2 regions of the Streptomyces sp. NA02950 genome follow, and region 1 is predicted to be linked to the other one. Evidence: riboswitches for the same ligand, from Rfam matches in the RefSeq annotation. Region 1 holds a riboswitch; the other holds the start of a gene.
The links. Region 1 has a riboswitch for S-adenosylmethionine ahead of HUT19_RS29850 (aminotransferase class V-fold PLP-dependent enzyme). Riboswitches for the same ligand answer to the same signal wherever they lie in the genome.

Region 1 (11,196 bases):
GCGCCGCAGCTCCGGGTCCTCCAGCAGGGCCACGATCCGCTCCGCGCAGCTCTCGGCGGAGCCGCCGGGGACCACCCAGCCGGTCTCCCCGTCCAGCACCGCGTCCGGCGCGCCGCCGGAGTCCCCGGCGACCACCGGGAGTCCGGTCGCGGACGCCTCCAGATAGACGATGCCGAGCCCTTCCACGTCCAGCCCGCCGCGCCGGGTGCGGCAGGGCATGGCGAACACATCGCCCGCGCCGTAGTGGGCGGGCAGCTCCTCCCAGGGCACGGCGCCGGTGAAGCGCACCGAGCCGGCCACCCCGGTGGTCTCCGCCAGCCGGCGCAGATCCTTGGCGTACGGGCCGCCGCCCACGATCAGCAGCACCGCGTCCGGCACCCGCCGCAGGATCCGCGGCATCGCCTCGATCAGCGTGTCCTGCCCCTTGCGCGGGACCAGCCGGGAGACGCACACCACCACGGGCCGGTCGGCGAGGCCCAGCCGGGCCCGGATCCCGTCCCCGCCCGACCCCGGGTGGAACGTCTTCTCGTCCACTCCGGGCGGCAGCTGGACCATCCGGGACGCGGCCTCGGGTCCGACCGCCGCGGCGATCCGGGAGCGGGTGTACTCGCCGAGATAGGTGAGGGTGTCGGTGCCCTCGCCGATCCGCCGCAGCAGGGAGCGGGAGGCGGGCAGCTGCGCCCAGGCCGCCTCGTGCCCGTGGGTGGTCCCCACCAGCCGCCGGGCCCCGGCCTTCCGCAGCGCCGGGGCCATCAGGCCCAGCGGCGCGGCGGCGCCGAACCACACCGAGGTGCAGCCGTGTTCCCGCAGCAGCGCGGTGGCGCGGCGGGTGACACGCGGGGTGGGCAGCAGCATCGTCGTACGGTCGCGGACGACGTGGTACGGCTGCTCGGCGTCGAAGCGGGCGGTGGCCTCGGCGCCCTCCCGGCCGCGCTTCCAGGTGGAGGCGTAGACGACGATCCGCTCCGGGTCCAGACGCAGCGCGATGTTGTGCAGGAACGCCTGGATGCCGCCGGGACGGGGCGGGAAGTCGTTGGTCACGAGCAGGGTCTTGTCCATCGCCGCCGACAGTACCGGGTTGTCGCCGGGGCCCGGTCGCGCGGGCCGTTCCGCGGCCTACGCCAGCTCCTTCGCCACATACGCGCGCCACATCGCGGTGAACTCCTTCAGGGACACGTCCAGCACCCGGCGCAGCGCCGACTCCACCGCCCCGGACCGCCGCGAGGCCTGGCCGACCTCGCGGTAGAACTCCACCAGCTTCCGCCCGCCCCACCGGTCGGCGATGAGCCGGCAGGCCAGCCAGCCCTGCTCGTACGCCCGGGAGAGCCGGTCCGGTTCGCTGCCGAAGCGGAAGTCGCCGTCGCGCGGGAGGGCGCGCGGCAGCTGGCCGGTGGCCACGGAGTCGGCCAGCTCCGGGGCGACTTGGCTCGGGGTGCGGCCGGGCGTGCGATAGCCCACCCAGTCGGCGAACCCCTCCGAGAGCCACAGCGGGGTGGCGGCGGTGGTGGCGGAGCGGGTGGCCACGTGCGCCGTCTCATGGGTGATCACGACCTGGCGGCCGAAGTCGCCGAGGACCTGGTACGCCTCGGGGTTGACGATCACGCGGTCGGCGGGCGACGGGCTGCTGTCGTTCCCGCCGATCTCGCCCGTGGTGACGGCCGCGATGCCGCGGTAGCCGTTCGGGGCGGCGCCGAGCAGCGCGGCCATCCGGTCCAGATCGGCGGGAACCTCGACCACGACCCGCCCGGCCCAGGCACCGGGCCACACCCGGCTGAGCGCGGGCACCGCGCGGTCCGCGGTGTCGGCCACCGCGCGCAGCAGCCGCCGCCGCTGGCCGACGCCGAGCACGAGGCTGTGCGCACCGCGCACCACCTCGACCCGGCCCTGGTCCCACAGCTGCTCACCGGAGCGCTTGCCGTCGACCACACCGTCGTCGGAGGCGACGTACCAGCGGCCGCCGCGCTGCGCGAGCGTCAGGTACTGCGCGGAGACCACCGGCGCGGTGTCGTATCCGTCCAGCCGGTAGCGGAGTTCGACCTGTGCGGCCAGCCGGCGGCCGCTGCCCAGCGCGGGCTGGAAGCCGCCGGTGCGCACCAGCCGGTAGGTCCAGGAGCGCAGCGGTACGGCGGCCAGCTGCCCGAACACCCGCCGCTGCTCGTCCCGGTAGCGCCGGGAGCCGCGGTCCACGGTGGCCAGGAAGGCGTGGGCGTCCCGCTCGCGGACCGCCTCGGCCCGCCGGTCCAGCAGACGCTGCACGGCCCGGCCGTCCCGCCCCACGGCGTCGTCGGAGCCGGTCACCGGACCGCATCCGGTCAGCGCCGCCACCGGCAGCACCCACACCAGCGGCAGGCACAGCAGCGCCCGCCATCCACCCGACCTCCACCGACCCGCCACGCCTTAGATCGTACGAGCCCGCGCGCCGGGGTTCAGACGCGTGTGACGGAAGAGATCGGCATCATGCCGACGGGGTCGTAGCGGACCCGCGCCCCGGGGTGGGGGGCGTGGATCACCTGGCCGTTGCCCGCGTACATCGCCACATGGCTGCCGTCGGCGCGGTAGACGACCAGATCGCCGGGGCGGGCCTGGGACAGCGGCACCCGCTGCCCGGCCCCGGACTGGGCCTGTGAGGTGCGCGGAATGGCCACCCCGGCGCGGGCGTAGGCCCACTGGGTCAGCCCCGAGCAGTCGAAGGCGGTGGGCCCGGCCTGGCCCCAGGCGTACGGCAGCCCGAGCGCTGCCCGGGCCGCGCCGAACGCCGTCGCGGCCCGCGGGGAGGACGGCGGAAGCGATCCGGCGAGGGCGCCGGGTACGCCGTAGGCGTCACGCCCGTGGCGCGAGGCCCGGTCATACGCCTCGCGCTCGCCCGGGGGCAGTATGTTGACCAGCCGCCGGGCGATGGCCAACTTGCGCTGTACGTCCCGCTTGTGGCGGGCCACGGCCTTGCGGCTGTACTCCAGCCGCACCAGTCTGGCCGCGGCCGCGGCGCGCTGCTGGCTCAGGGTGCGCCGGGCGCCTTGGAGCACCCGCAGCTGGGCGCTCTGGCGGTGGCCGATGCGCTCGAGGGTGGTGGCCTTGTCGAGGTAGGCGGCGGGCTCCTCGGAGAGCAGCAGGGCGAGGCCAGGATCGAGGCCGCCGCTGCGGTACTGACCGCCCGCGAACGCGCCGAGGGCCACCCGCATCCGGTTGACCCGCTCCTGGGCGCGGGCGACGCGGTCCTGGATCCGGTCCACCTGGCGGCGCAGCCCCTCGGTGCGGGTCTCCGCCGCGTTGTAGCGCTCGGTGGCCCGCTCCGCCTGGACGTAGAGCCGCTCGATCCGGTCGCTCAGCAGCCGGGCGGTCAGATGGCCGTCCGCGGGGTCGCGCGGTTCGGCACCGGCGGAACCGGCGCCCAGTGCGGCGGCGGAGGCAGCGGCGGCCGCCGCGGCGGTCCAGACGGTCGCCCGGCCGGGGCCGGGCTTCGGGACGCGGCGACAGGACGCCATGACAGCCACACTCCTTCCGCGGTATCGGGTTCGCACGGGAACGAACCGCGGGCAGACAGTAGCCGGGCGGCTCCTCACGGTCCAATGCGAGAAGGGGTGCGCAGACGCGGACGCCCCGCCTCAGACGCAGGTCATCGACGGGGCGGGGGCCAGGGGGAGCTGTGGGGATTCGCCCGAACGGACGGCTTCCCCGACGTTTCGGCGCCTGGTTCCGGGGGTGAGCGGAGGGCCGCTCAGTGGCTCATATCCGCACGCCGAACTGGAACGGCATGTTGTCCATCGACTCGTAGCGGACGTTGGCGCCGGGCTTGGGGGCGTGCAGCACCTGCCCGTTGCCCGCGTACAGACCTATGTGGTGCAGATCCCCGTAGAAGAGCACCAGATCGCCGGGCTTGAGCTCGCCGCGGCCGATCCGGGTACCGGCGTTGGCCTGGTCCTGGGAGATACGCGGCAGCTGCACCCCGGCCTGCTGGTAGGCCCAGCCGGTGAGACCGGAGCAGTCGAAGGAGGAGGGACCGGTCGCGCCCCACACATAGGGGGAGCCGATCTTGGTCTTGGCGGCGGCCAGCGCGGCGGCGGCACGCTGCGAGTCGGGCACGTCATTGCCCAGATTCGCACGCTCGCTGGAGCGGTTGGCGCGCTCCTGCTCCTTGGCGGCGAGCGCGGCGCGCTCCTTGGCGGTGAGGGTGTTGAGGAGCTTCTGGGCCTTGGAGAGCTTGCCCTGGATCTGCGACTTCTTCTTGCCCAGCGCCTTACGGGTGTCCGCCAGGTCCTTCAGCTTGGTGGACGCCTCCTCGCGCTGCTGCTTGAGGGTGCGCTGCTTGTCACCGATCTTGCGCAGCGACTCGGCCTGCTTGCCGCTCAACTGGCTGAGGGTGGACGCCTTGTCGAGGTAGGTGTCCGGGTCGGAGGAGAGCAGCAGCTGCACGGAGGGGTCGATACCGCCGGAGCGGTACTGGGCGGTGGCCATCGAACCCAGGCCGTCGCGCAGCTTGTTCAGACTCTCCTGGCCGCGCGCCACCTTGTCCTGGAGGTCGCCGACCTGCTTCTCCAGCTTCTTCTGCTTCTCCTTGGCCCCGTTGTACTTCTCGGTGGCCTGCTCCGCCTCTTCGTAGAGCTTGTCGACCTGCTCCTTGACGTCCTTCTTGTCCTGCCTGGGAGCGGCCTGGGCGGCCTGGGAGGTGAGGGCGACGGCGGCAGCGGCGGTCGCGGTCAGGACGGTCACCCGAGTGCGGCTCGGCTGCTTGGGTCGACGGTGGGACGCCACGAAGGCGAGCTCCTTCTTCCTCCAGCCGCCTACCGGGTGGGTGGGGGTCGAGACCCCGGCTCCGCAAAATGGGCTTGCGGACTCGGCGGTACCTCCGCTGTCATCCCCGATGGATGATCAACCGCGCGGAGGTTCGAGGCGACCATAGTGACCCTGCCGTGATCCGTTCAAATCCCAACGGCAAAAAAGTGCCCCTCAGAGCACATCTTTTACAAACATCACACGGGCAGTGACGGTCAATTGACGCTGCGCCGATAATCAGACTTTGCTTAGGTGCGAGCAAGTCGCTTCAGCAACAGGACCGATGCCACCGGACGGGCACCGGCACGCGCCACCCCGTCCGCCACCTCGCGGTCGGTCGAGACCACGACCACCGGCCGGCCCGGCGGTTCGGCCCGCACCAGCTGCCGGATCAGTTCGTCCGCCGTCACCCCCGGCTTGCTGAACAGCACCCGCACCCCGCGCGGTGGCGCCAGCAGCACCGGAGCGGCCAGCTCCGCCCCGTCGAAGACGCAGGTCATCTCCGCGCCGGTCTGGGCCGCCAGCACCGCGAGTCCGCCCAGCAGCCGCAGCCGCTGCTTCTCCAACGGCATGGTCGGATAGCCGGTCTTGGTGACGTTGTAGCCGTCCACCACCAGATGCGCCTGCGGCAGCGCGAGCAGCTGGTCCAGCAGGGCGGGATCGGTTTCGGACAGCGCCCTGGTCGCTATGTCCTTCGGTGTCATCCGGCCCGGTTCGACCGCGTCCACCGTCTCGGCAGGGCGCATCGAAGCGGGCGGCAGCGCCAGTTCGCGCCGCAGGCCCTGCGCCGCGTCCAGCACCGTGTCCAGCAGCAGCCGGACCCGCATGTCCTCCACGCTGCGGCCCTCGCGCACCGCCCGGCGGCTCGCTTCCAGCGCCGACTCGGTCTCCGCGAGCCGGGCCCGCAGCCGCCGTGCCTCACCGTCCGCGGTCGCCTGCCGCGCCGCCGCCTCGGACCGTACGGCCTCCAGCTCGGCCTCGGCCTTGCGCAGCGCCGCCGCACCGCGCTTCACATCGCTCTGCGCGCTGCGCAGCTTGCGCTGGAGCGCGTCGCCCTCCTTGCGCGCCGTCTCCAGCTCCCCGCGCACCCGCTCGGCCTCATTGCGTGCCGTGGCCCTGGCCTCCGACAGCTCCTCACGCAACCGCTGGAGCTCCCGCGCGGCCTCCTCCCCGGCTCGCTCGGCCGAGGCCCGCTGGGCTTCCTCACCGGCCGCCTCGACCAGCTTCACCCAGCCCACCGGGCGCAGGACGTACGCCGCCGCGGCGACATCCACCGGATCGGCCGCGGCGGGCGGCGAACCGCCCTCGATGGCATCCGACAGCTCCGGCTGGGTCTCGCGCAGCCGACCCGCGATCCGCTGCCGGAAGACCGGGTCGCTCTCCACCGCGGCGGCCATCGCGTTCCCCGCGAACTTCGCCCGGCGGGTCGGGGTGAAACGGGCGTACTGCCGCAGCTGGGGAGGCAGTTCGGTGACGGTCAGCCCGCCGAAGGCATCCGCGACCAGCGCCACGACGCGCCGCCGCACCCCTTCCGGCAGGGGGCGGTCGAGCGCCTCGGTGACGCCCTCGGCGTCACCGGCCGCCCCGGGGCCGCCCGTCCGCTCCACCACCTGTCATCGCTCCGTTCTCAGGCGCTCGCACCGGTACCCGGCCGGTCCACCAGCTCGATCTGGTCGACCGCGTTGCACCAGCGACAGCGCACTGACTCAATGGTCTCACTGACCACCTCGCGCTCCTCGACCTTCGGTTCCCCGGCCAGGTCGAGGTGCACATACTCCACGGCCTTCGTCGAGCGGGTCACATCAAATCGGGTGAGGTTGCCGCACAGCGTGCAACGCCAGCGGGTCTCGGCTGTCGGCGTGGGAACGGCCATCGTTCTCGGGTCCTCGCTTCTCGGCTCGTCTCGGTGGCAGGGGCGTCCTGTAACCCTACGGCCTGTGCCCTGGCCCGTGCCGTGCCCGTACCGCCCCTCGGGGCAGCGCGGCGAGGCGCTCTGGGCAGGTTGTGCCCGGTACGCGATGATCTGGCCATGATCGATGCGTCTGAGGGTTCCGGTGAGACGTCCGGGCGCCCCCTGATGACGTACACCTTCATCGTCATCTGCTGCCTGATCTTCGTCCTCGGACCGGCCTCCGGCCTCAACCCCGAGTACGGCACGGGCGGGGAGCTGCTCCAGGCGCAGTCCGCCTACTTCGAACGCTGGGGGGTGGTCCCCAGCGCCCTCTGGAGCGGCGGGCCCGGCCAGCCGCTGACCCCGCTCACCGCGCTCTTCGTCCACGGCAACTGGCTGCACCTGCTCGGAAACATGCTGTTTCTCTACGTCTTCGGCGCGATGACCGAGGAGCGCATGGGACGAGTGCAATTCGCCCTCTTCTACCTCGCCACCGGCTATCTGGCGCTGCTGGGCTACGCCGTGGCCCACGCCGAGTCCGGTCAGACCCTGGTCGGCGCCTCCGGAGCCATCTCCGGGGTCCTCGGCGCGTTTCTGTGGCTCTTCCCCCGGGCCCGGGTGACCAGCCTCTTCCCGTTCCTGTTCTTCATGCCGCTGCGCTTCCCCGCCTGGGTGGTGCTGGTCTTCTGGGTCGCCCTCCAGTGGCTCGCCGCCCGGCAGGCCGACGACCGCCCCGGAGTCGCCTATCTGGCCCATCTGGTGGGCTTCACCCTCGGGTTCCTCTACGCATGGGCCCGCTTCGGGCGGACGGCTAGAGTGGGCGGCGCAGCCAGGCCCAGCGAGGGAGAAAGCCAGCCGTGATCACTTCGATCGTGCTCATCAAGACCAGCGTGGACCGGATCCCGGAGATCGCCGAGAAGATCGCCGCGCTGGAGGGTGTGAGCGAGGTCTATTCGGTCACCGGCGCGCACGACCTGATCGCGATGGTGCGGGTGGCGACCCACGACGACCTCGCGGACATCATCCCCGGCCAGATCAGCAAGGTCCCCGGGGTGGCCTCCACGGAGACCCACATCGCGTTCCGCACCTACTCCCAGCACGACCTGGAAGCGGCCTTCGCCATCGGCCTCGACGGCTAGCCCCACCCACACCCCGGGGCTCCGCCCCGGATCCCGGATACCGGTCCGGTCTCCCGCGAACCACAGGCCGCCGACACGGCGGGCGGCCTGCCCGCCGCGGGCGCGGGGGGACCGAGGGCGCCCCGGCCCAGTCGCTGGTGGCCGACGGGGCGGGCACCGGCCCCGTGGGGGTCAATCGCGGGCGGGGACGCAGCGGCCGTCCTCGGTGCGGTAGGTCCACTGGGCGCCCGCGCGGACCAGTTCCTTCACCGCGCGGACGAAGCGGTCCACATGCTCGTCCGGGGTGCCCGCGCCGAAGCTGACGCGGATCGCGTTCAGCGAGCGCTCGCCCGGGGCGGCCTCGGGGGCGCCGCACTCGCCCGGCTCCTCCGGCTCGCTGCCCAGCAGCGTGCGGACCAGCGGGTGGGCGCAGAAGAGGCCGTCGCGGACACCGATGCCGTACTCCGCGGAGAGCGCGGCCGCGAAGTGCGAGCTGTTCCAGCCGTCCACCACGAACGACAGCACGCCCACCCGCGGGGCGTCGTCGCCGAACAGCGAGAGCACCCGCACCTCCGGCACCTCCGCCAGACCCTCCCGCACCGCCGCGATCAGCTGCCGTTCACGGGCGACCAGACCGTCGAACCCGGCCTCGGTCAGCGCCTTGCAGGCGGAGGCGATGGCGTAGACGCCGATGACGTTCGGCGAGCCCGCCTCGTGCCGGGCGGCGGTGGTGTGCCACTCGACGTCCACCCCGCCGTCGTCGCGCCGGGCGACCTTGCGGCTGGCACCGCCGCCCGCCAGGTACGGGCGGGCCTCGCGGAGCCAGTCGGCCCGTCCGGCCAGCACCCCGGCGCCGAAGGGGGCGTACAGCTTGTGCCCGGAGAAGGCGACCCAGTCGACGTCCGCCGCCGCGATGTCCACCGGGTGGTGGGGGGCGAGCTGGGCGGCGTCGAGCACGATACGGGCGCCGTGGGCGTGGGCCGCGGCGGCCAGCTCCCGCACCGGCCACAGCTCGCCGGTCACGTTGGACGCACCCGTCACGCACACCAGCGCCGGGCCCCCGGCCCGCGCCGCGAGCGCCCGCTCCAGCGTCTCCACGGCCTGCCGCGGGGAGCGCGGCGCACTGAGGTAGCGCACCCGGACGTCCTCGCGCTGCTCCCACGGCAGCAGCGAGGCATGGTGCTCGGTCTCGAAGACGAAGACCTCGGTGCCGGACGGCAGCACAGCGGCCAGCAGATTGAGCGAATCGGTGGTGGAGCGGGTGAAGACGACCTGGTCGTCCGCGCGGCAGCCGAGGAAGGCGGCGACGTCCGCGCGGCTGTTCTCGAACAGATCGGTGGACAGCTGCGAGAGGTAGCCGGCGCCGCGGTGGACGCTGCCGTAGTACGGGGCGTAGGCGGCGATGTCGTCCCAGACCCGTTGGAGGGCGGGGGCGCTGGCGGCGTAGTCGAGCGCGGCGTAGGTCACCTCGCCGCCGGTGACCAGCGGCACCCGGACATCGGCGCCCAGCACGGGCAGCGGCTCACAGACGTCGGCGGGGGCGGGGACAGCGGCGGCGGGGGCGACGGCGGCGGCAGGGCGCACGGACATGGCGAATTCTCCCGGGAGGATGGAAGCGTGAATGCGTCACACACGGACCCGGCGGCTCACCGCCGGTGCGGGCGTGGAAAATCGCTCAACGCACGGAACGGGGGCACCGCGCGGAGGGTGTGGGGTACGGGCCGACCGGCCCTAAAGCATTCGCTGCGTCACGGAAGAACTCCCTCGACCACCAGGACCCCTAGTGCGAGGGGTCCGCGCTTGCCGCAGACCTCGCTGCCTGCGGCCTGGTCATCACCCGGGGCACCCCGCCACGGACGGAGGGTTGCCGGACAGCGGGCCGGGGCCGTAGTCGCTGTCGCTCGTGACCTGGCCAGGAGTATGCCATACGGAGAAACGGCGCACCGCCCCTGTCCGGCATCCGGGCAGGAGCGGTGCGCGCAGATCACGTACGCGTTGCCGGTCTCACGCGTTGCTGGCGCGCACCCATCGCTCCAGGACGTTCCGCGCCGCCCCCGAGTCGATGGACTCCGCCGCACGCGTCAGTCCCTCCCCGATCAGCTCGGTGAGCGTCCTGTCGCCCGGCGCGGGGTCCAACGCGGCCAGCGCGGCCGCCGAGTTGAGCAGCACCGCGTCCCGGATCGGGCCGGTCTCCCCCGCCAGCAGCCGGCGCGCCACATCCGCGTTGTACGAGGCGTCCGCGCCGCGCAGGGCCTCCACCGGGACCAGTTCGATACCGACGTCCCGCGGGTCGAAGGTCTCCTGGCGCACGGTGCCGTTCCGCACCACCCACACCTGGGAGGTCGCGGTCACCGTGAGCTCGTCGAGGCCGTCGTCGCCCCGGACGACCAGTGCGGACGAGCCGCGGTCGGCCAGCACACCGGCGACGATGGGCGCCATCCGGGCGTCCGCCACACCGGTCGCCTGGGTCCGCACCCGGGCCGGGTTGGTGAGCGGGCCGAGGATGTTGAAGGTGGTGGCGATGCCCAGCTCCCGGCGGGCGGCGGCGACATGCCGCAGTGCCGGGTGGAACTTCACCGCGAAGCAGAAGGTGATCCCCGCCTCCTCGGCCACCTCGACCACCCGCCGCGGGGTGAGATCGAGATTGACGCCCAGCTTCTCCAGGACGTCGGACGCACCGCTCGCGGAGGACGAGGCACGGTTGCCGTGCTTGACCACCCGCGCCCCGGTACCGGCCACCACCAGCGCCGACATCGTCGAGATATTGACGGTCCTGGCGCGGTCGCCGCCGGTGCCGACGATGTCGACGGTGTCCCCGGGGACCTCGATCACCGTGGCGTGCTCGTACATGGTCCGGACGAGTCCGGACACCTCGGCCACGGTCTCGCCCTTGGCCCGCAGCGCGACGATGAATCCGGCGATCTGGGCGTCGGTGGCCTCACCGCGCATGATCCGGTCCATGGCCCAGGCGGTGTCATCGGCGCTGAGGTCCTGGCCGCTGAGCAGCGAGGTGAGGACATCCGGCCAGGTGCGGGCCATCGCGGTGCTGTCGCCTCCGGCTGGGGTCACAACGTCCATGGTCCGCTCCTGGATCCGTGGGGTGGGCAGGGAAAGGGGGTCCGCGGGTCAGCGCGACAACGTCCGCGCGGGCGGCACCGGCCCCGCCGTTAGCCTATCGGCGCCGCGGCCCAGCAGGCCGCGCGCCCGCATGGCGGACACCACCGGGGCAATCGTGGTCGCACAACGGCCAGGGCCCCGGCCGGACCGTTGCGGTCCTTGGATTCAAGGGGTCGTCGCAACACCACTTGGTTTCAGGTGGTGAGTAGATCACGTAGACGCTCGGCTGGGGTATCCCAGCCGAGCGTCTTGCGTGGGCGGCCGTTGAGTTCCTGGGCGACGTGTTCGAGGTCTTCGGGA
Region 2 (11,196 bases), 1.5 Mb from region 1:
CGTCTCGCCGCTACCGTCGGAGAACGCCCAAACGTCCCTGGGGGAAGCCTTGAACACAGCCTTACGATCGGCTAGGGAGTCCGCTGGGTTGTCGCCCCGGCAGCTCGCTGCCCGGGTGGGGGTGTCCGGGAAGACCGTTGAGCGGTGGATCGCGGACGAGGAGCTCATCCCGCACTCCAGAAACCGGTCGGACGCCTCGGAGACGTTGGGAGTGAAAGCAGAGATGCTGTGGCCGAAGTCCGTGCGGAACCGGCTGAAGACCGGTGGCGATCAGGAGATCGTTCAGAGCTATCCGTATCGGTCCGCATGTCCGTCCACGGTCTGGGCCGACCTCATCGCCGGGGCTGACGACGAGCTGTACTTCGCCGGATACACCTCCTACTTCCTCTGGACCCAGGTACCCGCCCTGTCGCAGACCCTGCGGCAGAAGGCGGAGGGCGGGTGCAGGGTCCGCTTTCTGCTCGGGGACCCGAACGGCGCGGTGACCCGGCAGCGGGAGCAGATCGAGGACGTCACCTTGACGGTCTCCACCCGGATCGGCATGACCCTGGAGCAGCTGGCCCGGATGGGGCCGGTCGATGGGGTGGAGGCGCGCTTCTCAGCGGCGGCCGACGCTGTGAACCACGTCTCGCTGTCGGTCTTCCGCTTCGACGACCAGGCACTGGTCACCCCTCATCTGGCCCGGCTCGTGGGACACGATTCACCGCTGATGCATCTGCGGCGGCTCGGGGACGGCGGGATGTTCTCCCGGTTCGCGGAGCACGCGGAAGAGCTGTGGTCCGGCGGCGTACCCGCCCCGGTGGGGCAGCCGCGGTAGCTGCCGGGCAGGAATGCCGAGGCCCCGGGCGATGTTGTGGCGGGCATGCCGTCCAGTCCCAGCGCTTCCGCGCGCATGCCCGTCGCCGTCTATATCCTCGGTCTGTCCGTCTTCGCGCTCGGGACGTCCGAGTTCATGCTGTCCGGGCTGCTGCAACCCGTGGCGCGGGACATGGATGTGTCGATTCCCACGGCCGGGCTGCTGGTGTCCGCGTTTGCCATCGGGATGGTGGTGGGGGCGCCCGTGCTGGCGGCGGCCACGTTGCGGTTGCCGCGGCGGACGACGCTGATCTCGCTGCTGGCCGCCTTCGGGCTCGGCCAGGTCGCGGGGGCGGTGGCGCCGTCGTACGGGGTGCTGTTCGCGTCGCGGGTGGTGAGTGCGCTCGCGTGTGCCGGGTTCTGGGCGGTGGGCGCGGCGGTGGCGGTGTCGCTGGTGCCGGTGAACGCGCGGGCGCGGGCGATGGCGGTGATGGTCGGTGGCTTGAGCATCGCGAACATCGCGGGGGTGCCCGCGGGGGCCTTCCTCGGGCAGCACGCGGGATGGCGGGCGGCCTTCTGGGCGGTGGCCGGATTGTCGGCGATCGGGCTCGTCGGGGTCGTCGCGCTCGTACCGCGTACCGAGGTGCCGAGCGGTGAGGACACTCCGCGGCTGCGGAACGAGCTGCGGATCTACCGCGATCGGCAGGTCTGGCTCGCGCTGGTCACCACCGCGCTCAACGGGGGCGCGGTCTTCTGTCTGTTCTCGTATCTCGCGCCGCTGCTGACGGACGTGGCCGGGCTCGCGGAGAGCTGGGTGCCGACCGTGCTGGCGCTGTTCGGGGTCGGGGCGCTGATCGGTACGGTGGTCGGCGGGCGGATCGCGGACGCCCATCTGTTCGGCACGATGTACGCGGGCATAGCGGCCTCGGCCGTTGTGCTGGCCGTGCTGGCGCTCACCGCGCACTACCCCGTCGCGGCCGTGACCCTGGCGCTGCTGCTCGGGTTCACGGCCTTCTTCACCGCGCCCGCGCTCAACGCCCGGATGTTCAACGTGGCCAACGCCGCCCCGACGCTGGCGGGGGCGACCACGACCGCCGCCTTCAACATCGGCAACACGGTCGGCCCGTGGCTGGGCGGACTTGTCATCAGCGCGGGCTGGGGCTACCCCGCGGTGGCCTGGACCGGTGCGGTGATGGCCGCGCTCGCCATCGGGACGACCGCGCTCGCCTCCCGGATCCACCGGGCGGAGAGCGGCTCCCGGGTGGTCCTCGGCTCGGCGGCGGCCATGGCCCTGGACCCGCAGTCCGAGAGCGCCACGCGCTGACGCGCGCCGTCGTTCCCTCGCGGGCGAGGGTTCCCTACCGGCCAGGGTGTCCCCCGGTGGGAATGACCTGCCGGTGGGCCCTCACCACGGGTGCGTCCCGCGTCCCGGAGGCGTCCCGTCGTCACGGGGCCCGCCGCGGGGGCGTCCCCCACGCCCCCGCGGCCCGCGCCCGCTTCGGGCGGCGCAGGCCCGCCGCCGTCAGCCGCCGCACCAGCTCCTTGCTGCCGACCTCCTCGGCCCCGGCCCGGACCGCCGCCTCGTAGAGCTCGCTCGGCACGTCGTAGTGGTCGCGGTCGAAACCGCGGCGGGGCGCGCCGATCCGGGACGCGAACGCGTGGAGCTCGTCGTACGAGACATCGCTCACCAGGTGCGACCACATCCGGCCGTGGCCCGGCCAGGCCGGTGGGTCGATCAGTACGGCCATCAGAGGGTGGTTCCGAGCGAGCCGACGCGCGCCACCGCGACCGCGGTCTTGCCGCACACCCAGTGCGGGTCGACGCCCAACTCCGGCGCCACGTCCAGCGCGTGGAGGTCGCCGCCCTCGGTGCAGACGGGGCACAGCGGCCAGCGGCCGTAGCGCTCCAGCAGGGCGTCCTGGACGTCCTGGGCGACCAGTCCGGCCACATAGGCGGCGCCTTCGGGCCACTGCTCGACCCACCACCGACGGTGCGTGATCGCGTCCTCGACCAGCGACACGATGTCCGCCTGGGCGACATTTCCCGCCGCGAGATCGGCCAGGACGAGCGCACGCGCCGCGTGCAGTGCGTGTTCGAGCTTCATGGCTCCCATTGTCGCCTTTGCTTCACCGTGGTGCCTGCCCATCACCCTCCGTCGCACTCCGCCGGTGGGTTGACGGCGGGGCTCCGGAGGGTTGACGGGCGTCATGTCCGGAAATAGTTTTCAGATGTGAGCAGTAAGCTGAAGGAAACTTTCACCCCGTCCGAGGCCCCCGCTCCCGCACCGGCCGCCCTCGCGGCGAAGGTCCGTACGCTGGCTCCCTCCATGACCCGCTCCATGCAGCGCGTCGCCGAGACGGTGGCCGGTGATCCGGCCGGTTGCGCGGCCCTCACCGTCACCGGGCTCGCCGAGCGGACGGGTACCAGCGAAGCCACCGTCGTACGCACCTCCCGGCTGCTCGGCTACCCCGGATACCGCGATCTGCGCCTGGCCCTCGCCGCGCTGGCCGCGCAGCAGGCGGCCGGACGGGCCCCGGCCGTCACGGCGGACATCGCGGTCGACGACCCGATCGCCGATGTGGTCACCAAGCTGGCGCAGGAGGAGCAGCAGTGTCTGGCGGACACCGCCGCCGCACTGGACACCAGCCAGCTGGAGGCGGCCGTCTCGGCGCTCGCCACCGCCCGCCGGATCGATGTCTACGGGGTGGGCGCCTCGAGCCTGGTCGGCCAGGACCTCGTCCAGAAACTCCTGCGCATCGGGCTGATAGCCCATGCCCACGCCGATCCGCATCTCGCGGTCACCAACGCCGTGCAGCTCCACTCGGGCGACGTGGCCATCGCCATCACCCACTCGGGGCGCACCACGGACGTCATCGAACCGCTGCGGGCCGCCTTCGAGCGCGGGGCGACCACCGTCGCGATCACCGGACGGCCGGACGGCGAGGTGGCGCAGTACGCGGACTTCGTGCTCACCACCTCCACCGCCCGCGAGAGCGAGCTGCGCCCGGCGGCCATGGCCAGCCGGACCAGTCAGCTGCTGGTGGTGGACTGCCTGTTCATCGGGGTCGCCCAGCGTACGTACGAGTCCGCGGCGCCCGCGCTGTCCGCCTCGTACGAGGCGCTCGCCCATCGGCACGATCCTCGTCCCGGCCACCGCTGACCACAGCCCGTATCAGAGACCCCCGAGCCACCCCCGAGTCATCCGCACCCCACCCACCCCCCGCCACGCTGACTATGGGAAAGAGCCGTTTCGCATGACTTCCGCCGCCGACCAGGGCCCGGTACAGCTCCGGGCCCAGCTGGAGACCCTCACCACCGAGGCGTTCCGCCCCGAACTCGCCGAGATCGACCGGCTCGAGACGCTCGAGATCGCCCGGATCATGAACGGGGAGGACGCCACCGTCCCCACCGCCGTCGCCGCCCAGCTCCCCCGCATCGCCGCCGCCATCGACGACATCGCCGCCCGGATGGCCCGCGGCGGCCGGCTGATCTACGCGGGCGCGGGCACCGCGGGGCGGCTCGGGGTGCTCGACGCGAGCGAGTGCCCGCCCACCTTCAACACCCGGCCGGGCCAGGTGCTCGGGGTGCTCGCGGGCGGTCCGGAGGCCATGGTGGTCTCCGCCGAGGGGGCGGAGGACAGCAAGGAGCTGGCCGCCGAGGACCTCGACCGGCTCGGTGTGGGCGAGCACGACGCGGTCGTCGGCGTCTCGGCCTCCGGCCGCACCCCGTACGCCGTCGGCGCGGTCGGGCACGCCCGGTCCAGGGGCGCGCTCACCGTCGGGCTGTCCTGCAACGCGGGCTCGGCGCTCGCCGCGGCGGCCCACCACGGGATCGAGATCGTGGTGGGACCGGAGCTGGTCACCGGCTCGACCCGGCTGAAGTCGGGCACCGCCCAGAAGCTGGTGCTCAACATGATCTCGACCATCACCATGATCCGGCTGGGCAAGACCTTCGGGAATCTGATGGTCGATGTGCGCGCTTCCAACGAGAAGCTGCGCGCACGCTCGCGCCGGATCGTCTCGCTGGCCACCGGCGCCCCGGAGGAACGGATCGAGAGCGCGCTCGCGGCCACCGACGGCGAGACGAAGAACGCCATCCTCACCATCCTGGGCGAGGTGGACGCGCCGACCGCCGAGAAGCTGCTCGGTGAGGCGGGCGGCCATCTGCGCGCGGCCCTGGAGGCGGCCCGGGCTCGGTAAGCGCTCCGCAGGGAGCGCCGCGAGGTGCCGTCATGCCTCCGCGGCTGCGTCGTGGCTGGTCGCGCCCACGCGGCGGAGCCGCACATCGACACAGCCCCGCCCCCTTCACAACGGGCCGGAGAAACGCCGTCGGGGCGGCACCCCTGGGAGAGGGTGCCGCCCCGACGTTCAGGACGGTTGGACCGACGAGGGATCGTCGATCAGAAGTCCATGTCACCGCCCGGCATGCCGCCCGGAGCGCCCGCCGCGGCGGCCTTCTCCGGCTTGTCGGCGATGACGGCCTCGGTGGTCAGGAACAGCGCGGCGATCGACGCGGCGTTCTGGAGCGCGGAGCGCGTGACCTTGGCCGGGTCGATGATGCCCTCGGCGATGAGGTCGACGTACTCGCCGGTGGCCGCGTTGAGACCGTGGCCCGGGGTCAGGTTGCGCACCTTCTCCACCACGACGCCGCCCTCGAGACCGGCGTTGACCGCGATCTGCTTCAGCGGGGCCTCGAGCGCCAGGCGGACGGCCTGGGCGCCGGTGGCCTCGTCGCCCTCGAGCTCCAGCTTCTCGAAGACCGACACGGTCTGGAGCAGGGCCACGCCACCACCGGCGACGATGCCCTCCTCGACGGCCGCCTTGGCGTTGCGCACCGCGTCCTCGATGCGGTGCTTGCGCTCCTTGAGCTCGACCTCGGTGGCGGCACCGGCCTTGATGACGGCCACGCCGCCGGCCAGCTTCGCCAGGCGCTCCTGGAGCTTCTCGCGGTCGTAGTCGGAGTCCGAGGACTCGATCTCGGCGCGGATCTGGTTGACGCGGCCCTGCACCTGGTCGGTGTCGCCGGCGCCGTCCACGATGGTGGTCTCGTCCTTGGTGACGGTGACCTTGCGGGCGCGGCCGAGCAGGTCGAGACCGGCGTTCTCCAGCTTGAGGCCGACCTCCTCGGAGATGACGGTGCCACCGGTGAGGATGGCGATGTCACCGAGCATGGCCTTGCGGCGGTCACCGAAGCCCGGAGCCTTGACGGCGACGGACTTGAAGGTGCCACGGATCTTGTTGACGACCAGGGTCGCCAGGGCCTCGCCCTCGATGTCCTCGGCGATGATCAGCAGCGGCTTGCCGGACTGCATGACCTTCTCGAGCAGCGGGAGGAGGTCCTTCACGCTGGTGATCTTCGAGTTGACGATCAGGATGTACGGGTCGTCGAGCGACGCCTCCATACGCTCCATGTCCGTCGCGAAGTACGGGGAGATGTAGCCCTTGTCGAAGCGCATGCCCTCGGTGAGCTCGAGCTCGAGCCCGAAGGTCTGCGACTCCTCGACGGTGATGACGCCTTCCTTGCCGACCTTGTCCATCGCCTCGGCGATGAGCTCACCGATCTGGATGTCGGCGGCGGAGATGGAGGCGGTGGAGGCGATCTGCTCCTTGGTCTCCACGTCCTTGGCCTGCTCGAGCAGCTGGGCGGAGACGGCCTCGACGGCCTTCTCGATGCCGCGCTTGAGGGCCATCGGGTTGGCGCCCGCGGCAACGTTGCGGAGGCCCTCCTTGACCAGCGCCTGGGCGAGGACGGTCGCGGTCGTCGTGCCGTCACCGGCGACGTCGTCCGTCTTCTTCGCGACCTCCTTGACCAGCTCGGCGCCGATCTTCTCGTACGCGTCCTCGAGCTCGATCTCCTTGGCGATGGACACACCATCGTTGGTGATCGTGGGGGCGCCCCACTTCTTCTCGAGGACGACGTTGCGGCCCTTGGGGCCGAGGGTGACCTTGACGGCGTCGGCGAGCTGGTTCATCCCGCGCTCGAGGCCGCGCCGCGCCTCCTCGTCGAACGCGATGATCTTGGCCATGTGAAGTGGTCCTCCCAAGACGGGGTGGATTGCTCCGGACCGCGCTGGCGCCCGCGACGGACGGCCTGCCTGCCGTACGGTTCCTTGCCCCGTATGGCATTGGCGGGCCTCACCGACCCGGTCCTTCTGTCACTCTCACTCTCAGAGTGCTAACGCCAATGATTAGCACTCGACCCATGAGAGTGCAAGCGCCCGTAGGGCGTCGATGGGGGGTGGCGGCCGGGCGACGGGTGGGCGCAAGCGCCCGTAGGGCGTCGATGGGGGGTGGCGGCCGGGCGACGGGTGGGCGCAAGCGCCCGTAGGGCGTCGATGGGGGGTGGCGGCCGGGCGACGGGTGGGCGCAAGCGCCCGTAGGGCGTCGATGGGGGGTGGCGGCCGGGCGACGGGTGGGCGCAAGCGCCCGTAGGGCGTCGATGGGGGGTGGCGGCCGGGCGACGGGTGGGCGCAAGCGCCCGTAGGGCGTCGATGGGGGGTGGCGGCCGGGCGACGGGTGGGCGCAAGCGCCCGTAGGGCGTCGATGGGGGGTGGCGGTCGGGCGACGGGTGGGCGCAAGCGCCCGTAGGGCGTCGATGGCCGGGCGAGGGGCGGCGACGCCAGAGGGCCCGCGCCCCCGGTGCGGGGTGCGGGCCCTCCGACAGTCCAGTCAGCTGCGTCGCGTCGGCGCGTCAGCCAACGGCCACGCGGACCATGTCGGCCTGCGGGCCCTTCTGACCCTGCGAGATTTCGAACTCCACCCGCTGGCCTTCCTCGAGGGTGCGGTAGCCGTCCATCTGGATCGCGCTGTAGTGGACGAACACGTCCGCACCACCGTCGACCGCGATGAAGCCGTACCCCTTCTCCGCGTTGAACCACTTGACGGTGCCCTGAGCCATTCCTAACTCCCCTATTGCTGGCCCTTTTGCGCAGGACCGCACTCCGCGGACCCGGGTCAGACCTCACCCCCCGGTCAGGAGGGTGTGCGCCGGAACGCGTCGACCGCCGCTGAATGTATCCGTCCCAACGCCCTCTGCAACAGGTCAATCGGACGAGAATTCTGGGGACGGCCGTTGGCCCAGAAGTGAAGGATTCTCACGAATGTGGGGCAACTCGGGCCGGACATAGGACACCAACCCGACAAATCATGCTTACATTTCGCGCACAACTTGACGAGTTCCGTATGCGGTTCCAGCCTCCGGCCGGTTCGGAATCTGGCCAACTGTATCGCGGTTCCACACATGGAATCGCCCCGTCCGTTTTTCTCCGGACGAGGCGATTCCGATGGTGAGGAGGTGATCGGGGGTCAGCAGCCGCCCGCGACCGCCGGGATGATCGAGACCCCGGCGCCGTCCGGCGTGGCCGTGGCCAGGCCGTCCGCGAAGCGCACGTCGTCGTCGTTGACGTAGACGTTCACGAAGCGGCGCAGCTTGCCGGTGTCGTCCAGGACGCGGGCGGAAATGCCCTGGTGGTTCTTCTCCAGGTCCGCCAGGACCTCGGCGAGGGTCCCACCCTCGGCGCTGACCTCGGCCTGGCCGCCGGTGTAGGTGCGGAGGATGGTCGGGATTCGGACATTAACACTCATACGAGGCCAGCCTCTCGGAACGAGTCAAGGGTGGGGCGGATGGTGGCGGAGGGGCCCGTGGTGGGGGCCACCGCGTCGAGGGTCTTGAGGCCGTCGCCGGTGTTGAGGACGACGGTCGTCAGAGCCGGGTCGAGGAGCCCGTCCTCGATCAGCTTCTTCGTCACGCCGACGGTGACGCCGCCCGCGGTCTCCGCGAAGATCCCCTCGGTGCGGGCCAGCAGCTTGATGGCGTCGACGATCTGCTCGTCGGTGACGTCCTCCACGGCACCGCCGGTGCGCCGCGCGATGTCCAGGACGTACGGGCCGTCCGCCGGGTTGCCGATGGCCAGCGACTTGGCGATGGTGTCCGGCTTCTGCGGACGCACCACGTCATGACCGGCCTTGAACGCGGCGGAGACCGGGGAGCAGCCTTCGGCCTGGGCACCGAAGATCTTGTAGGGCTTGTCCTCGACCAGACCGAGGGCGATCAGCTCCTTCAGACCCTTGTCGATCTTGGTGAGCTGGGAGCCCGAGGCGATCGGGATGACGATCTGGTCCGGCAGCCGCCAGCCGAGCTGCTCGCAGATCTCGTAGGCCAGGGTCTTGGAGCCCTCGCCGTAGTACGGCCGCAGATTGACGTTGACGAAGCCCCAGCCCTCGCCCGCCGGGTCGCCGATCAGCTCGCTGCAGAAGCGGTTGACGTCGTCGTACGTGCCCTCGATGCCGACCAGGTCACCGCCGTAGACGGCGGCCATGACGACCTTGCCCGCCTCCAGGTCGTGCGGGATGAAGACGCAGGAGCGGAAGCCCGCGCGGGCGGCCGCGGCGCCGACCGCGCCCGCGAGGTTGCCGGTGGAGGAGCAGGACAGAGTGGTGAAGCCGAAGGCACGGGCGGCCTGGACGGCGATGGCGACGACCCGGTCCTTGAAGGAGTGGGTCGGGTTGCCGGAGTCGTCCTTGATGTGCAGCTCACCGGTGACACCGAGCTCACGGGCGAGGTTGTCGGCCTTGACCAGCTTGGTGAACCCTGGATTCAGGCTGGGTGTGTCCGCCACGTCCGCCGGGACCGGAAGGAGCGGGGCATAGCGCCAGATGTTGTTCGGACCGGCCTCGATGCGCCGGCGCAGCCCCTCCGGGTCGCCGGTCGGCAGCTCATACGCGATTTCGAGGGGGCCGAAACACGCCGCACAGGCGAAGATCGGGCCGAGATCGAAGCGCTCACCGCATTCGCGACAGGACAGCGCCACGGCGGGGCCGAAGGGAGGCGTGGTCGACGCGGACGCCGGGGAAGCGGCGGGGGAAGTGGTTGAGCTTTCGACGGATTGCACAGCCATGGAGGCGAGGCCCTTTCTCCTCATCTTCCTCGGGACGCATTTCGCCACGAGCCGGAATTGGCACCTTCCCGAGCTGGGAGCCTCGCTGCGAGAACGAGACCAGCTGGAGGGTTGCCGGGGCTTCAACGGGCCGTTCCCTCTGCCCCTCTGGATGAGCGGTATGGCACCGGGCGCGGGCCCGGCCGTTTGTCCACGTGATGATCGCCACCCGGCCGGGCCGACCCCGACATATGACGGTCATACGCGTTGTTCAAGACTGTAACCGAAGGCCCGGAGGGTTGAGACAGCCGTCCGAAGCGCGAGATGGATCACAGCGGCGATCACTGGTGATCACCCGTGGTCACTGCAGCAGGGAGACAGACAGGTGCTGGATGAGGTGGAGCGCTGGCTGGAGCACCGCTCCTGGTCGGCCGACGACCGTCCGCTGGACCGTCTGCTGGCCGCCAAGCGCGACACGGGCAGCACGGTGAGCGTAGTGCTGCCCGCGCTGAACGAGGAAGCGACGGTCGGGAAGATCGCCGCGGTGATCCGCCGTGAACTGATGGGTGAGGCGGCGCCGCTCGTGGATGAGCTGGTGGTGCTGGACTCCGGCTCCACCGACCGCACCGCGGAGGTCGCCGCGGCGGCCGGTGCGGCCGTGGTGCCCCGGGACTCCCTGCTGCCGCGGCTGCCCGCGCTGCCGGGCAAGGGTGAGGTGCTGTGGCGTTCCCTGCTGGCCACCAGCGGCGAGATCGTCTGCTTCATCGACGCCGATCTGCGGGAGTTCGACGCGCGCTTCGTCTCCGGGATCGTCGGTCCGCTGCTGACCGACCCGGAGGTGCAGCTGGTCAAGGGCATGTACGACCGGCCGCTCGGTGACACGGCCGGTCAGGGCGGCCGGGTCACCGAGCTGGTCGCCCGTCCGCTGCTGAATCTGCACTGGCCGCTGCTGGCCGGATTCGTCCAGCCGCTGGGCGGCGAGTACGCGGCCCGGCGCTCGCTGCTGGAGCGGCTGCCGTTCCCCGTGGGGTACGGGGTGGAGCTGGGGCTGCTGGTGGACTCACTGCACACGGTCGGCCTCGACGCGCTGGCCCAGGTGGACATCGGCGTGCGCAAGCACCGCCACCAGGACGGGCAGGCGCTGGGCCGGATGGCGGCGGCCATCTACCGCACGGCGCAGCTGCGGCTGGCCCGCGGCCATCTGGTGCGGCCGCGGCTGACTCAGTTCGACCGGGGCGAGAACGGCTTCGAGCCGCGGACGTCGGCCGTGGACACCGAGGAGCGGCCGCCGATGATCGAGATCCCGGAGTACGCGGAGCGGCGGGCGGCCTAGGCCGCCGGGCCGGCGAGGCAGTGGGGCCACCGGGGACGCCCGGCCACCGGGGCACGTACGCCCTACGGGCCGAGAAACCGCACGCACGTTTGCGCGCGGCGCCCGATGGCTAGGCTCGCGACATGGCTGCCCCCCGCACTGCCCAGATCCTCGTCGCCTCCAACCGCGGCCCGGTCTCGTACGCGCTGGGCGA

Region 2: linked by a shared signal. The riboswitch ahead of thrC (threonine synthase) and the one ahead of HUT19_RS29850 (aminotransferase class V-fold PLP-dependent enzyme) in region 1 are both predicted to bind S-adenosylmethionine.

Annotation. Positions count from the first base shown of each region.
Region 1 is NZ_CP054916.1:6,796,456-6,807,651, reverse strand. Features, by position in the region: gene HUT19_RS29890 (glycosyltransferase family 4 protein) at 1-1,059, opposite strand, end outside; gene HUT19_RS29885 (hypothetical protein) at 1,117-2,355, opposite strand; gene HUT19_RS29880 (C40 family peptidase) at 2,427-3,482, opposite strand; gene HUT19_RS29875 (C40 family peptidase) at 3,724-4,749, opposite strand; gene HUT19_RS29870 (NYN domain-containing protein) at 5,019-6,380, opposite strand; gene HUT19_RS29865 (hypothetical protein) at 6,398-6,643, opposite strand; gene HUT19_RS29860 (rhomboid family intramembrane serine protease) at 6,800-7,522, shown strand; gene HUT19_RS29855 (Lrp/AsnC family transcriptional regulator) at 7,519-7,800, shown strand; gene HUT19_RS29850 (aminotransferase class V-fold PLP-dependent enzyme) at 7,972-9,369, opposite strand; SAM riboswitch class IV at 9,571-9,688, opposite strand; gene trpD (anthranilate phosphoribosyltransferase) at 9,784-10,857, opposite strand; gene HUT19_RS29840 (IS30 family transposase) at 11,091-11,196, opposite strand, start outside.
Region 2 is NZ_CP054916.1:5,307,172-5,318,367, reverse strand. Features, by position in the region: gene HUT19_RS23335 (XRE family transcriptional regulator) at 224-817, shown strand; gene HUT19_RS23330 (Cmx/CmrA family chloramphenicol efflux MFS transporter) at 863-2,119, shown strand; gene HUT19_RS23325 (DUF4031 domain-containing protein) at 2,241-2,543, opposite strand; gene HUT19_RS23320 (hypothetical protein) at 2,543-2,899, opposite strand; gene HUT19_RS23315 (MurR/RpiR family transcriptional regulator) at 3,026-3,955, shown strand; gene murQ (N-acetylmuramic acid 6-phosphate etherase) at 4,050-4,994, shown strand; gene groL (chaperonin GroEL) at 5,195-6,820, opposite strand; gene HUT19_RS23300 (cold-shock protein) at 7,486-7,692, opposite strand; gene HUT19_RS23295 (MoaD/ThiS family protein) at 8,100-8,378, opposite strand; gene thrC (threonine synthase) at 8,375-9,691, opposite strand; SAM riboswitch class I at 9,709-9,849, opposite strand; gene HUT19_RS23285 (glucosyl-3-phosphoglycerate synthase) at 10,056-11,003, shown strand; gene HUT19_RS23280 (trehalose-6-phosphate synthase) at 11,126-11,196, shown strand, end outside.